Regions from separate parts of the Cupriavidus sp. 09_S30 genome, predicted to be linked through region 2. Evidence: predicted binding sites of a transcription regulator. Region 2 holds the regulator's gene; the other holds the start of a gene.
The links. The regulator HrcA, encoded in region 2, represses chaperone genes, less so after heat shock. The targets are predictions, from matches to a motif close to TTAGCACTCNNNNNNNNNGAGTGCTAA.
Positions count from the first base shown of each region.

Region 1: a site for HrcA is predicted at 4,131-4,157, ahead of rpoH (RNA polymerase sigma factor RpoH). Genes of this name have one in related genera too.

Region 1 covers NZ_JBXOWI010000001.1:3,471,549-3,477,325, forward strand. The annotation lists gene AC1Z3O_RS16235 (penicillin acylase family protein) at 1-1,807, shown strand, start outside; gene ybiB (DNA-binding protein YbiB) at 1,953-2,966, shown strand; gene AC1Z3O_RS16245 (pirin family protein) at 3,016-3,894, opposite strand; gene rpoH (RNA polymerase sigma factor RpoH) at 4,289-5,167, shown strand; gene AC1Z3O_RS16255 (SCO family protein) at 5,273-5,777, opposite strand, start outside.
Region 2 covers NZ_JBXOWI010000001.1:2,507,623-2,513,399, reverse strand. The annotation lists gene recN (DNA repair protein RecN) at 1-1,386, opposite strand, end outside; gene AC1Z3O_RS11800 (NAD kinase) at 1,400-2,341, opposite strand; gene hrcA (heat-inducible transcriptional repressor HrcA) at 2,431-3,465, shown strand; gene hemH (ferrochelatase) at 3,550-4,665, shown strand; gene AC1Z3O_RS11785 (RNA-binding S4 domain-containing protein) at 4,662-5,057, shown strand; gene AC1Z3O_RS11780 (hypothetical protein) at 5,088-5,243, opposite strand; gene grpE (nucleotide exchange factor GrpE) at 5,511-5,777, shown strand, end outside.

The DNA of each region.
Region 1 (5,777 bases), 960 kb from region 2:
GCGCGAACCGGCGCTGCAGGTGGGCGGCAAGGAGGGCGTGGGCAGCAATATGATCGGCTTCGGCACCGGCGGCAGCGCCACCGGCGCACCGCTGCTGTTCGGCAATCCGCATTGGTACTGGCGTGGCCCCGACCGCTTCTATCAGGCGCAGTTGACCATCCCCGGCACAGTGGATGTCAGCGGCACCTCCTTCCTCGGCATCCCGGTCATCCTGATCGGCTTCAACAAAGACGTCGCCTGGAGCCATACCGTCTCCACCGCGCGGCGCTTCGGCTTCTTCCAGCTCACGCTGGCCTCTGGCGATCCCACCAGCTACCTGCGCGACGGGCAGCCGGTGAAGATGAAGGCCGTGCCGATCACGGTGCAGGTCAAGCAGCCGGATGGCAGCCTGTCCAATGTCTCGCGCACGCTGTACCGGAGCGAATACGGCCCGCTGGTGAATCTCGGCCTGCTGAACCCGGCACTGGCGTGGAGCCAGTCCATGGCCTTCGCCATCCGCGACATCAACGCCGACAACTTCCGTACCTTCCGCAACTGGCTGCGCTGGAACCGTGCCAAGTCGCTCGACGAGTTCATCGCCATCCAGCGCGAGGAAGCGGCGATTCCGTGGGTCAACACCGTTGCCATCGGCCGCGGCAGCCAGCAGGCCTGGTATGCCGACATCGGCGCCATGCCCAACGCCTCGCCCGACCTGCTCCGCTCCTGCGCTGCCGCCGTCGCACCGGCGCTGGCGTCGGCGCTGCCGCGCGTGCCGGTCCTCGATGGCTCGCGCAGCGCCTGCGACTGGCAGAGCGACGCGGACTCCGTGCAGAAGGGCGCGATCGGCCCGGCGCGCATGCCCAGCCTTCTGCGCGACGACTACGTCGCCAACATGAACGACAGCTACTGGATGAGCAATCCGAAGGCGCCGCTGACCGGCTTCCCGGACATCATCGGACCGGCGGGTGCGAGTGGCGCCGCGCTCAGCATGCGCACGCGCATGGGCCACCTGCTGGCCCAGCAGCGCATCGACGGCACCGATGGCTACGGCCCCGCCAAGGCGTCGGTCGACAGCGTCAAGCAGATGGTGCTCAACAGCCGCGTGCTGACGGCCGAGCTTTTCAAGGACGATGCGCTCGCCGCAGTCTGCACGGCCCCGCAGATCTCGATCAGCAGCGACCCGCTGACCAATGAGTCCTTCGCGGCGAGCAATGTCGACATCGCTCAGGCCTGTGAGGTGCTGCGCGCCTGGAACAACACGGGCAACACCGAGGCCCGTGGCGCCCACATCTGGGACGAGTTCTGGGCAAGAGTCAGCCTGCTGCCGGCCAGCAAGCTGTACACCGTGCAGTTCGACCCGAACGATGCAATGCGCACGCCCCGCGGCCTGAAGACCGACAACCCAACCGCCCTGCAGCAGGCCTTCGGCGCCGCCGTGCTGAAGGTGCAGCAAAGCGGCTTCGCGCCGGATGCGCCGCGCGGCGACACCTTGTTCGCCACGCGCGGAGGCCAGAAGGTACGGCTGTTCGGCGGCTGCGGCGGCCCGGGCTACTTCACCATCGCATGCTCGGAGAACCGCATCCAGCAGGGCGGCTACAGCATGGACGGCGATCCGAACGGCAACAGCTATATGCAGATCGTCAGCTTCGCCGACGGCAAGGTCGAGACCCATACCTTCCTGACCTTCTCGCTCTCCGACGACCCCGCCTCCGCGCACAACGGCGACTACACGAAGGAATACGCCGCCAAACGCTGGACGAAGATGCCGTTCACCGAGGCGGAAATCACCGGCAACCCGGACTTCCGCACGGTCACGCTGAGGGAGTAATCCCCCCACGGCAGGCGGGCGGGCGCTGCACGCGCCGCCCTGCCAGCAACACAACGCCGCCCGGCCTGCCTGGCGGCGTTTTCACGCCGCACTGCGGCGCGTGCTCCGCTATCATGAAGCGCAAACCCTCCTCCTGCGCCGCATCATGACCCAGCCTGCCACCCCCGCCAGCCCCCCCAGCCCCGATACGCCGTTCCCCGCCGCGAAGTACATCAAGGAGATCGGGCGCGGCGCCCAGGGCGCCCGCGCGCTGCCGCGCGATGACGTCCGTACCCTGTTCGACGCCATGCTCGCCGGAAGAGTCTCCGATATCGAGTTGGGTGCCATCCTGATGGCCTACCGCATCAAGGGCGAGACGCCCCACGAACTGGGCGGCATGCTGGAGGCCGCCCATGCGCACTGCGCGCCGCTGGCCGCGCCGCCCGATACGCCCGTGGTGGTGGTGCCCAGCTACAACGGCGCGCGCAAGCAGCCCAACCTGGTGCCGCTGCTGGCCATGCTGCTGGCACGCGCCGGCACGCCGGTGCTGGTGCACGGCATCCGGCAATTCGCCGGCCGCATCACCAGCCTCGCCCTGTTCGAGGCGCTGGGCGTGCCGCTGTGCGCCAGCGCGCAGGACGCAACGGCGCGGCTGCGCGGTCCGGGCGCGCCGCTCGCCGTGCTGCCGATCGACGTGCTGTCGCCGGCGCTGGCGCGGCTGCTGGACAAGCGCGACATGATCGGCCTGCGCAATTCAGCGCACACCGTTGTCAAGCTGCTGCAGCCGGTGGGCGGGCACAGCCCGGCCGAGGCGCTGCGCCTGTACAGCTACACCCACCCGGAGTACCGCGAAACGCTGACCGATTTCTTCTCCCAGGAGCCGGCCAATGTGCTGCTTGCGCGCGGCACCGAAGGCGAGGTGGTGGCGGACGCCCGCCGCGGCGGGCGCATCGATTGGCTGCACGATGGGCACCAGCGCACGCTGGTCGAAGCCGCCGCCGGCTCGATCGGCGAGGTGCCGGACCTGCCTGCGGGTACGAGCGTGGAGCAGACCGCGGACTGGATCCGCGCCGTGCTGGATGGCACCACGCCGGTGCCGGCGCCGATCGCAGCCCAGGTCGAGGCCATCGGCGCCTGCCTGCGCGAGGGCGCACACGTCAATTGGGCCAGCCCGCTCTGACCCTGCCCTGAGGCCCTGCTGCCGTGCCGCCGTGCGGCCGGTCCCTGTGTCAGGACGGCCGGCGCGCCGGCAGCGGAATGCGCTCGGTCTCGCCGGGCACCGCAGGGAAGTGGTTGTCCTCCCAGCGCTGGGCGGCCGCCTCGATGGCCTCCTTGCTGCTCGCCACGAAGTTCCAGTAGATGAAGCGCCGCCCGTCGAGCGGATCGCCGCCCAGCAGCATCACGCGCGCCGGCGCGATGGCCGAAAGCGTGACCGTTTCATCCGGCAGCAGCGTCGCCAGGTGCTCGGCCGGGATCGGCTCGCCGTCGACCTCCACGCCGCCGTCCACGGCATAGACGCCACGCTCCACATGCTCCGGAGGGATCTCCAGCGTCGCGCCGGCTTCCATGTCGACGGCCACATACAGTGTGCGGCTGAACACATGCACCGGCGACACGGTACCGAACGCGTCCCCCGCGATCACCGTCATGTGCACGCCCGGCAGCTTCAGATGCGGCAGGCTGGCGGCGGAAAAGTGGTGGAAAGACGGCTCCGCGTTCTCATGCGCCTTGGGCAGCGCCACCCAGGTCTGGATGCCATGCAGGTGCGGACCGGCCTGCCGCTCAGACTGCGGCGAGCGCTCGGAATGGACGATGCCGCTGCCTGCTGTCATCCAGTTGACGTCACCCGGGCGTATCACCTGCTCATTGCCCAGGCTGTCGCGATGCACAAATTCGCCCTCGAACAGGTAGGTCACCGTGGCCAGCCCGATATGCGGGTGCGGACGCACGTCCGCGCCCTTGCCCGGCGGCATCGCCACCGGGCCCATGTGGTCCAGGAAAATAAAGGGCCCGACGGTCTGGGCCGCCGCCGCCGGCAGCACGCGGCGCACGGTGAAATCGCCCAGATCCCGCACATGGGGATTGAGCAGGTGTTCGATCACAGACATAGATCCTCCTGGGGAAATGGGGGGGCGCACGACGGCGAAGTGGCTCTTCCGTAGTGTAGACGGCCCGCCCCGGAATGTTGTCCTGGCGCACAGAACCGCAGGGCCCGGACCTGCTCTAATGCTAGGCGTGCGCGCGCCGCGCCTTGCGCGAGGTGCACGATTAAACACATAGCCAGATCGCTATCGAATTTTTAAACTCAATCGTCTGGAACTATTTACCCTCATTGCACGTCGAATTAGCAGCCAATCAGCTTGAGTGCTAATATCTGTTGCAATGCAGTGCGGTCCCTCCTGGAGCCGCACCCCCGGCAGCCCGCCTGCCGGATGCGAAAGGAGCCCATTAGTGAACGCAGTCCTGTCTGCCGATCCGATCCAAAACACCCGCCTGCCCGCCATGCCGCAGCGCGGCGCGAGCCTTGCGCTGGCCGTCCCTGGCAACCTGGGCAATCTCGACAGCTATATCCAGGCTGTCCACCGTATCCCGATGCTCTCCCCGGAAGAGGAGCAGCATCTCGCGCGCGAATTGCGCGATCATGATTCCGTCGCCGCCGCACGCCGGCTGGTGATGTCTCACCTGCGCCTGGTCGTGTCCGTAGCGCGCCAGTACCTGGGCTACGGCCTGCCGCACGCCGACCTGATCCAGGAAGGCAATATCGGCCTGATGAAGGCGGTCAAGCGCTTCGATCCCGAACAGGGCGTGCGCCTGGTGTCCTACGCCATCCACTGGATCAAGGCCGAGATCCACGAGTACGTGCTGAAGAACTGGCGCATGGTCAAGGTGGCGACCACCAAGGCCCAGCGCAAGCTGTTCTTCAACCTGCGCAGCCATAAGCAGGAAGCCCACAACACCTTCACGCCGGAGCAGGTCGAGGCGGTTGCGCGCGAGCTCAACGTCAAGCCCGAGGAAGTGATGGAGATGGAAACCCGCCTGTCGGGTGGCGATCTCGCACTGGAAGGGCAAGTCGACGATGGCGAAGAGGAGTTCGCGCCGATCGCTTACCTGGCCGACAACCACAACGAGCCTACCCGCGTGATGGAGGCCAAGCGCCATGACCGCCTGCAGGTGGAAGGACTCGAAGAGGCGCTGGCCAAGCTCGACGAGCGCAGCCGCCGCATCATCGAAGCCCGCTGGCTGCAGGTGAACGACGACGGCTCTGGCGGCGCGACGCTGCATGAGCTGGCCGCCGAATTCGGCGTGTCCGCCGAGCGCATCCGCCAGATCGAAGTAGCGGCGATGAAGAAGATGAAGGGCGCGCTGCAGGCATTCGCCTGATCCCCGCCCGCGCCAGCGCGGGCAGCCGCCACGAGTGCGAAGGGCCGGTCGATGACCGGCCCTTTCTTTTTTCCTCTGTCCTTTTTCCCTGCCGCGGCGCCGGCGTCAGGACAGCAGCAGCTTGAGGTCGTGCGCGATCGGGGCGGGGCCCTGGCCGTGGCGGATAAACAAGCGCAAGCGCCCCTGCGGGTCGAACACGTAGCTGCCCGCCGAGTGGTCCATCGTGTAGTTGTTCGGCGAGGTACCCGGCACCTTGGCGTAATAGACCTTGAAGTCCTTGGTGACCTTCTGCAGCGCAGCCTGGTCGGCCGGGCGCATGCCCAGGAAACGGGGATCGAAGGCCGGTACGTACTGCGCCAGCAGTTGCTGGGTATCACGCTCCGGGTCGACGGTCACGAACAGCACCTGCACGCGATCGGCATCCGGGCCGAGGGACTCCATCACGGCCTTCAGTTCGGCCATCGTGGTGGGGCACACATCGGGACAGTGGGTGTAGCCGAAGAACATCACCACGGCCTTGCCCTTGAAGTCCGCCAGCGTGCGCACCTTGCCGTGGTGATCGACCAGGCTGAAGTCCTTGCCGAATTCGCTGCCCCCCGTGATGTCGATG
Region 2 (5,777 bases):
GGCATCGACTTCGTCGAAGATCAGCGTCGGGGTCGGCGCGGCTTCACTGGTGATGACGGAGATGGCCAGGCTGATGCGGGCCAGCTCGCCGCCCGAGGCCACCTTGGCGAGCGCACGCGGGCTGACGCCGGCATGGCCGGCGACCAGGAACTCGATCTGTTCCAGGCCGTGGCTGAGGCCTTCCTCGAGCGAGTGCAGCGCCACCGCGAAACTGCCGCCGGCCATCGACAGGCCCTGCATGGCCTCGGTGACGGCGCTCGACAGCGCTTCGGCAGCGGCTTTGCGCGCCGCGCTCAGGTGGCGCGCAATGGTGAGGTAGGCGGCGCGCGCGGCCGCCTCGCGCGCCGTCACCTTGTTCAGGTCCTGGGCGGCCTGCAGGTCGTCGAGCTGCTGCCGGCGCGCCAGCAGTTCGTCGGGCAGCTGCTCGGGCGGCAGGCGGTACTTGCGCGCGGTGGTGTGCAGCGCCTGCATGCGCTCTTCCACCGCCTGCAGCCGCTCGGGATCCAGCTCCAGGCGGTCGACGTAGCGATTCAGAGAGTGGGCGGCTTCCTCGGCCTGCACCTGGGCCGGCTCCAGCGCCGCCAGCACGTCACGCAAGGCCGGGTCGATGTCGGCCAGCTGGCGCAGCCGCTGCACCACGGCGTTCAGGCCGGACAGCACCGAGCCGTCGGTCTCGGACAGCGCGTCTAGCGCGGCACGGCCGCCATCGATCAGGCCGGCGGCGTGCGACAGGCGGTTGTATTCGGACTGGATCTCGTCCCATTCGCCCGGCTGGGGCGCGAGCTTCTCCAGCTCGCCGACCTGCCATTCCAGGCGCTCGCGTTCGAGCTGCATCTCGCGCGATTGCTGCTCGACCGCTTCGCGCTGGCGCACGCAGGCGCGCCAGGTGCGCCAGGCCTCGGCCACCGCCGCGGCCTGCGCCGTCAGCCCGGCATGGGCGTCGAGCAGCAGGCGCTGGGCGTCCGGGCGCAGCAGCAGCTGGTGGGCGTGCTGGCCATGGATGTCGACCAGCAGGTCGCCGACCTCACGCAGCTGCGCCAGCGTGGCCGCCGCGCCGTTGATAAAGGCCTTGCCGCGGCCGCCCGCATCCACCGTGCGGCGCAGCAGCACGCTGCCGCGTTCATCGCCGTCGCCGGCCAGTTCGCGTTCAGCCAGCCAGGCATCCAGCGCGGAGTGGGTGGAGAAGGTGGCGCTGACGCTGGCGCGCGAGGCGCCCTCGCGCACCACGCCGGCGTCGGCCCGCTCGCCCAGCACCAGCGCCAGGGCGTCGATCAGGATCGACTTGCCGGCGCCGGTCTCGCCGGTGAAGACGGTGAAGCCGGCGGAAAAGTCGAGGTCGAGCGTGTCGACGATGACGAAGTCGCGGATGGACAGGCTGCGCAGCATCTTGGGTGGCGGATCAGAGGCGGTTGTCTTCGGACGGGTACTCGTGCCAGTGAAGCTTCTTGCGCAGCGTGGCGTAATAGTTGTAGCCCACCGGGTGCAGCAGCTTGATGGTCTTGTCCGAGCGGCGCACGACGATGCGGTCTCCCGGCAGCAGGGAGGTCAGCGACTGCATGTCGAAATTGACGCTGGCGTCGCGCGCCGTGGCCACTTCGATGGTGACCTCGGCATCGTGCGGCAGCACGATGGGCCGGTTGGACAGCGCGTGCGGGGCGATCGGCACCAGCACCAGGCCGGACAGCGTGGGGTGCAGGATCGGGCCGCCCGACGACAGCGCGTAGGCGGTCGAGCCGGTCGGCGTCGACACGATCAGGCCGTCCGAACGCTGGTTGTACATAAAGTAGCCGTCCACCGAGACCGCCAGCTCGACCATGCCCGAGATGCCGGAGCGGTTGACCACCACGTCGTTGAAGGCCAGCGCCGAGAAGATCTGCTCGTCGTCACGCACCACGCGCGACTCCAGCAGCATGCGGGTCTCGGCCTCGAACCGGCCGGCCAGCATGTCCGGCAGCACCGACTGCACGTCTTCCAGGGGGATGTCGGTCATGAAACCGAGACGACCGTGGTTGACCCCGATCAGCGGCACGTCGTGCCCGGCCAGCTGGCGGGCGATGCCCAGCAGGGTGCCGTCCCCGCCCAGCACCACGGCCACATCGGCATGGCGGCCGATTTCCTCGGGCGCCAGGGCGGGGTAGCCAGTCAGCCCGGTCGCGAGCGCGGTATCGCGCTCGAACACCACATCCTGGCCGTTCTTCAGGATGCAGGAGGCCAGTTCCTCGAGCCTCGCCTCGATGCCGGCCGTGGAGTAGCGGCCGACCAGGGCGACGGTGTGAAATGGGGCGCGGGCGGCGCCGGACTTGGGGTGTGCGGACATGCCCGGATTAGACCATACCGCCATGACCGTTGTCAGCATGGCGGGGGCGCCACTGCGGCGGCCTGTTGCGCCGTCCGCCCCATCGGGTAAAAGTTGCGTAAAATCGGGGCATTATGGATGAACGTTCGAAAACGCTGCTCAAGACCCTGATCGAGCGCTACATCGCCGAAGGGCAGCCGGTCGGCTCGCGGACCCTGTCGAAGTATTCGGGGCTGGACCTGTCACCGGCGACCATTCGCAATGTGATGTCCGATCTGGAGGAAATGGGCTTCATTTCCAGTCCGCACACCTCGGCCGGCCGGGTGCCGACGCCGCGCGGCTATCGTCTGTTCGTCGATTCCATCCTGACCACCAACGCGCCCGAGGGCGCGCCGGACCGGAGCGAGCTGGCCGAGCTGATCCACGACCAGCTCAGCGGCCAGCCGCTCGCGCCCCAGCGGATCCTGACCAGTGCGGCGCGCACGCTGTCCAACCTGTCGCATTTCGCCGGCGTGGTGATGACGCCGCGCCGTGCCCAGGCCTTCCGGCAGGTGGAATTCATGCGCTTGTCGGCCAAGCGCATCCTGCTGATCATCGTCACCCCCGAGGGCGACGTGCAGAACCGCATCATCCAGACCGAGCTGCCCTATACGCCGGCCCAGCTGGTCGAGGCCGCCAACTTCTTCAACTCCCACTACGCCGGCATGAGCTTCGACGCCGTGCGCGACCACCTCCGTGGCGAGCTGCAGGCGCTGCGGCTGGATATGTCGCAACTGATGCAGGCGGCGGTGGAGGCCGGCAGCGACGCCATGGCCGAGGAGGACGAGCAGGTCTTCATCTCGGGCGAGCGCAAGCTGCTGGAAGTGGAGGACCTGTCTTCCAGCATGGACAAGCTGCGCCGGCTGTTCGACGTGTTCGAGCACAAGACCAGCCTGCTGCAGCTGCTCGACGTGTCGAGCCATGCCGAGGGCGTGCAGATCTTCATCGGCGGCGAGAGCCGGCTGGTGCCGCTGGAGGACATGGCGGTGATCACGGCGCCCTATGGGGTCGACGGCCAGATCGTCGGCACGCTGGGCGTGATCGGCCCGACCCGGATGGCCTATGACCGCGTGATTCCCATCGTCGACATCACCGCGCGGCTCTTGTCCAGCGCGCTCAGCCACACTTGACGACCTTCCCGCGCGGGCCCGCGGCGCTGCCGCGGCCCGTCCGCCAGCACACGGCGCGCGCCGGCGCGCCATACCGGAAATGAGATGACATTTTCGCCAGAACCGGCCTACCAGCACGGCCAGCCGCCGCGCACCGCGATCCTGCTGATCAACCTGGGCACGCCGGATGCCCCCACGCCCAAGGCGGTGGGGCGCTACCTCAAAGAGTTCTTGTCCGATCCGCGCGTGGTGGAAATCCCGCGCATGGCCTGGCTGCCGATCCTGTACGGCGCGATCCTGCCGCTGCGTTCGCGCGCCTCGGCCATGAAATACGAATCGATCTGGCTGCGCGAGGCGCACATGACCGGCTCGCCCCTGCTGGTGCACAGCGAGCGCCAGGCCCACGGGCTGCAATTGTTGCTGAACCAGCACGGGCACGAGGTGACCGTGGCCTGCGCGATGCGCTACGGCAATCCGTCGATCGCTTCGGTGATGGAGGCGCTGCGGCGCCAGGGTACCGAGCGCCTGCTGGTGCTGCCGATGTATCCGCAGTACTCGGCCAGCACCACCGCGACCGCCTTCGACGAGGTATTCCGCGTGCTGGCGCAGTGGCGCAACCAGCCGGAGCTGCGCCTGGTCAAGCATTTCCACGACCATCCGGCCTATATCGGCGCGCTGCACCAGCAGGTCGGCGCCTACTGGGCCCAGCACGGCACGCCGGATTTCGCGCGCGGCGACAAGCTGATCCTGTCCTTCCACGGACTGCCGCGGCGCATGCTGGAACTGGGCGACCCCTACCACTGTGAATGTCTCAAGACCGGCCGCCTGCTGGGCGAGGCGCTGGGACTGCAGCCGGGGCAGTACCAGGTCACCTTCCAGTCCCGCTTCGGCCGGGCGGAGTGGCTGCAGCCCTATACGGCGCCGACGCTGCGCGAGCTGGGCAAGGTGGGCGCGGGCCGGGTCGACGTGTTCTGTCCGGGTTTTCCGGCGGACTGTATCGAGACGCTGGAGGAAATCGCCATGGAGGGGCAGTCGGAATTTCGCGTCGCGGGCGGCAATGCCTTCCACTTCATTCCCTGCCTGAACGATGCGCCGGCCTGGCTGACCGGCATGGCCGAGATCGGCCTGCAGCACCTGCAGGGCTGGCCACTGCGCGCCCCGCATCCGCACGAACTGGAGGCGCTGCGCACGCGTGCCCAGACCCGGGGAGCGGCGGCATGAACGTGAGCTTCGAGCCGGATGCCCGGCTGCGCATCGACAAATGGCTTTGGTGCGCGCGCTTCTTCAAAACCCGCTCGCTCGCCGCCGAGGCGGTCGAACGCGGGCGGGTGCAGGTCAACGGCCAGGCGTGCAAGAACTCGCGCGAAGTCCGGCCCGGCGACACGGTGGTACTGGAGGCGCACGCCCAGCGCTGGGAAGTGGTGGTGAAAGGTATCGCAGCCGCGCGCGGATCGGCGCCGGTGGCGCAGACGCTTTATGCCGAAACCGAAGAGAGTCAGGCTCGGCGGCGTGCCGAGGCGGAACGCCGCAGGCTGCATAACGAGCCGGCGGCGCAACTGCATGGCCGGCCGACCAAGCGCGACCGGCGGCGCATGGATGGACTCGGCAGTTGAACGGGGCGAACGGGTGCCTGCGGTGGGGGATCAGCGCAGGTAATGAATGATGTAGTGCTTGAAGATGGCCTTGCCGCTGCCGTATTCCGTATCGCGCGGGGTCAGGGCGCCGGACAGGCAGATGAAGGTCGTCATCGCCGACAATACGGCGATCAGGCAGAGCGCGATAACAGGCAGCTTATGCATGGCGAATCCTTCGACATGGACCCGTAGGTGATGCATTCACGCCCCCCGTTATTTTTATCACTTTGTTTAGAGTAATCTTAGTGGGTGCAGTGCAGCATAGCAATAAGCCGGCGCTTGCAATGGACGGCGCTTTGTAACGGTGTATTTCGGTGCCCCGCTGGTTTTACTCTTGAAAATCGATTGCCCGCCACCAGTTGCGGGTTAGACTCGCCGATTGACTCCCAACGGCCGCCTTTTGCGCGGGCCGTGCTTTATTTACGGATCGACATGGAAGAACAGAAGCAGACGCCATCCCCGACGACGCCAGCCGGCGAAGACACGAGCAACGCGGCACCGGCCCAGGCCGAAACCGCTGCCGTGGAGGATGTGGCGGCCCAGATCGCTGCGCTCGAGACCAAGGCGCGCGAGCACTACGACCTGTTCCTGCGCGCCACCGCCGAGGGCGAGAACATTCGCCGCCGCGCCCAGGACGACGTGGCCAAGGCCCACAAGTTCGCGATCGAGAACTTCGCCGACCACCTGCTGCCCGTGATG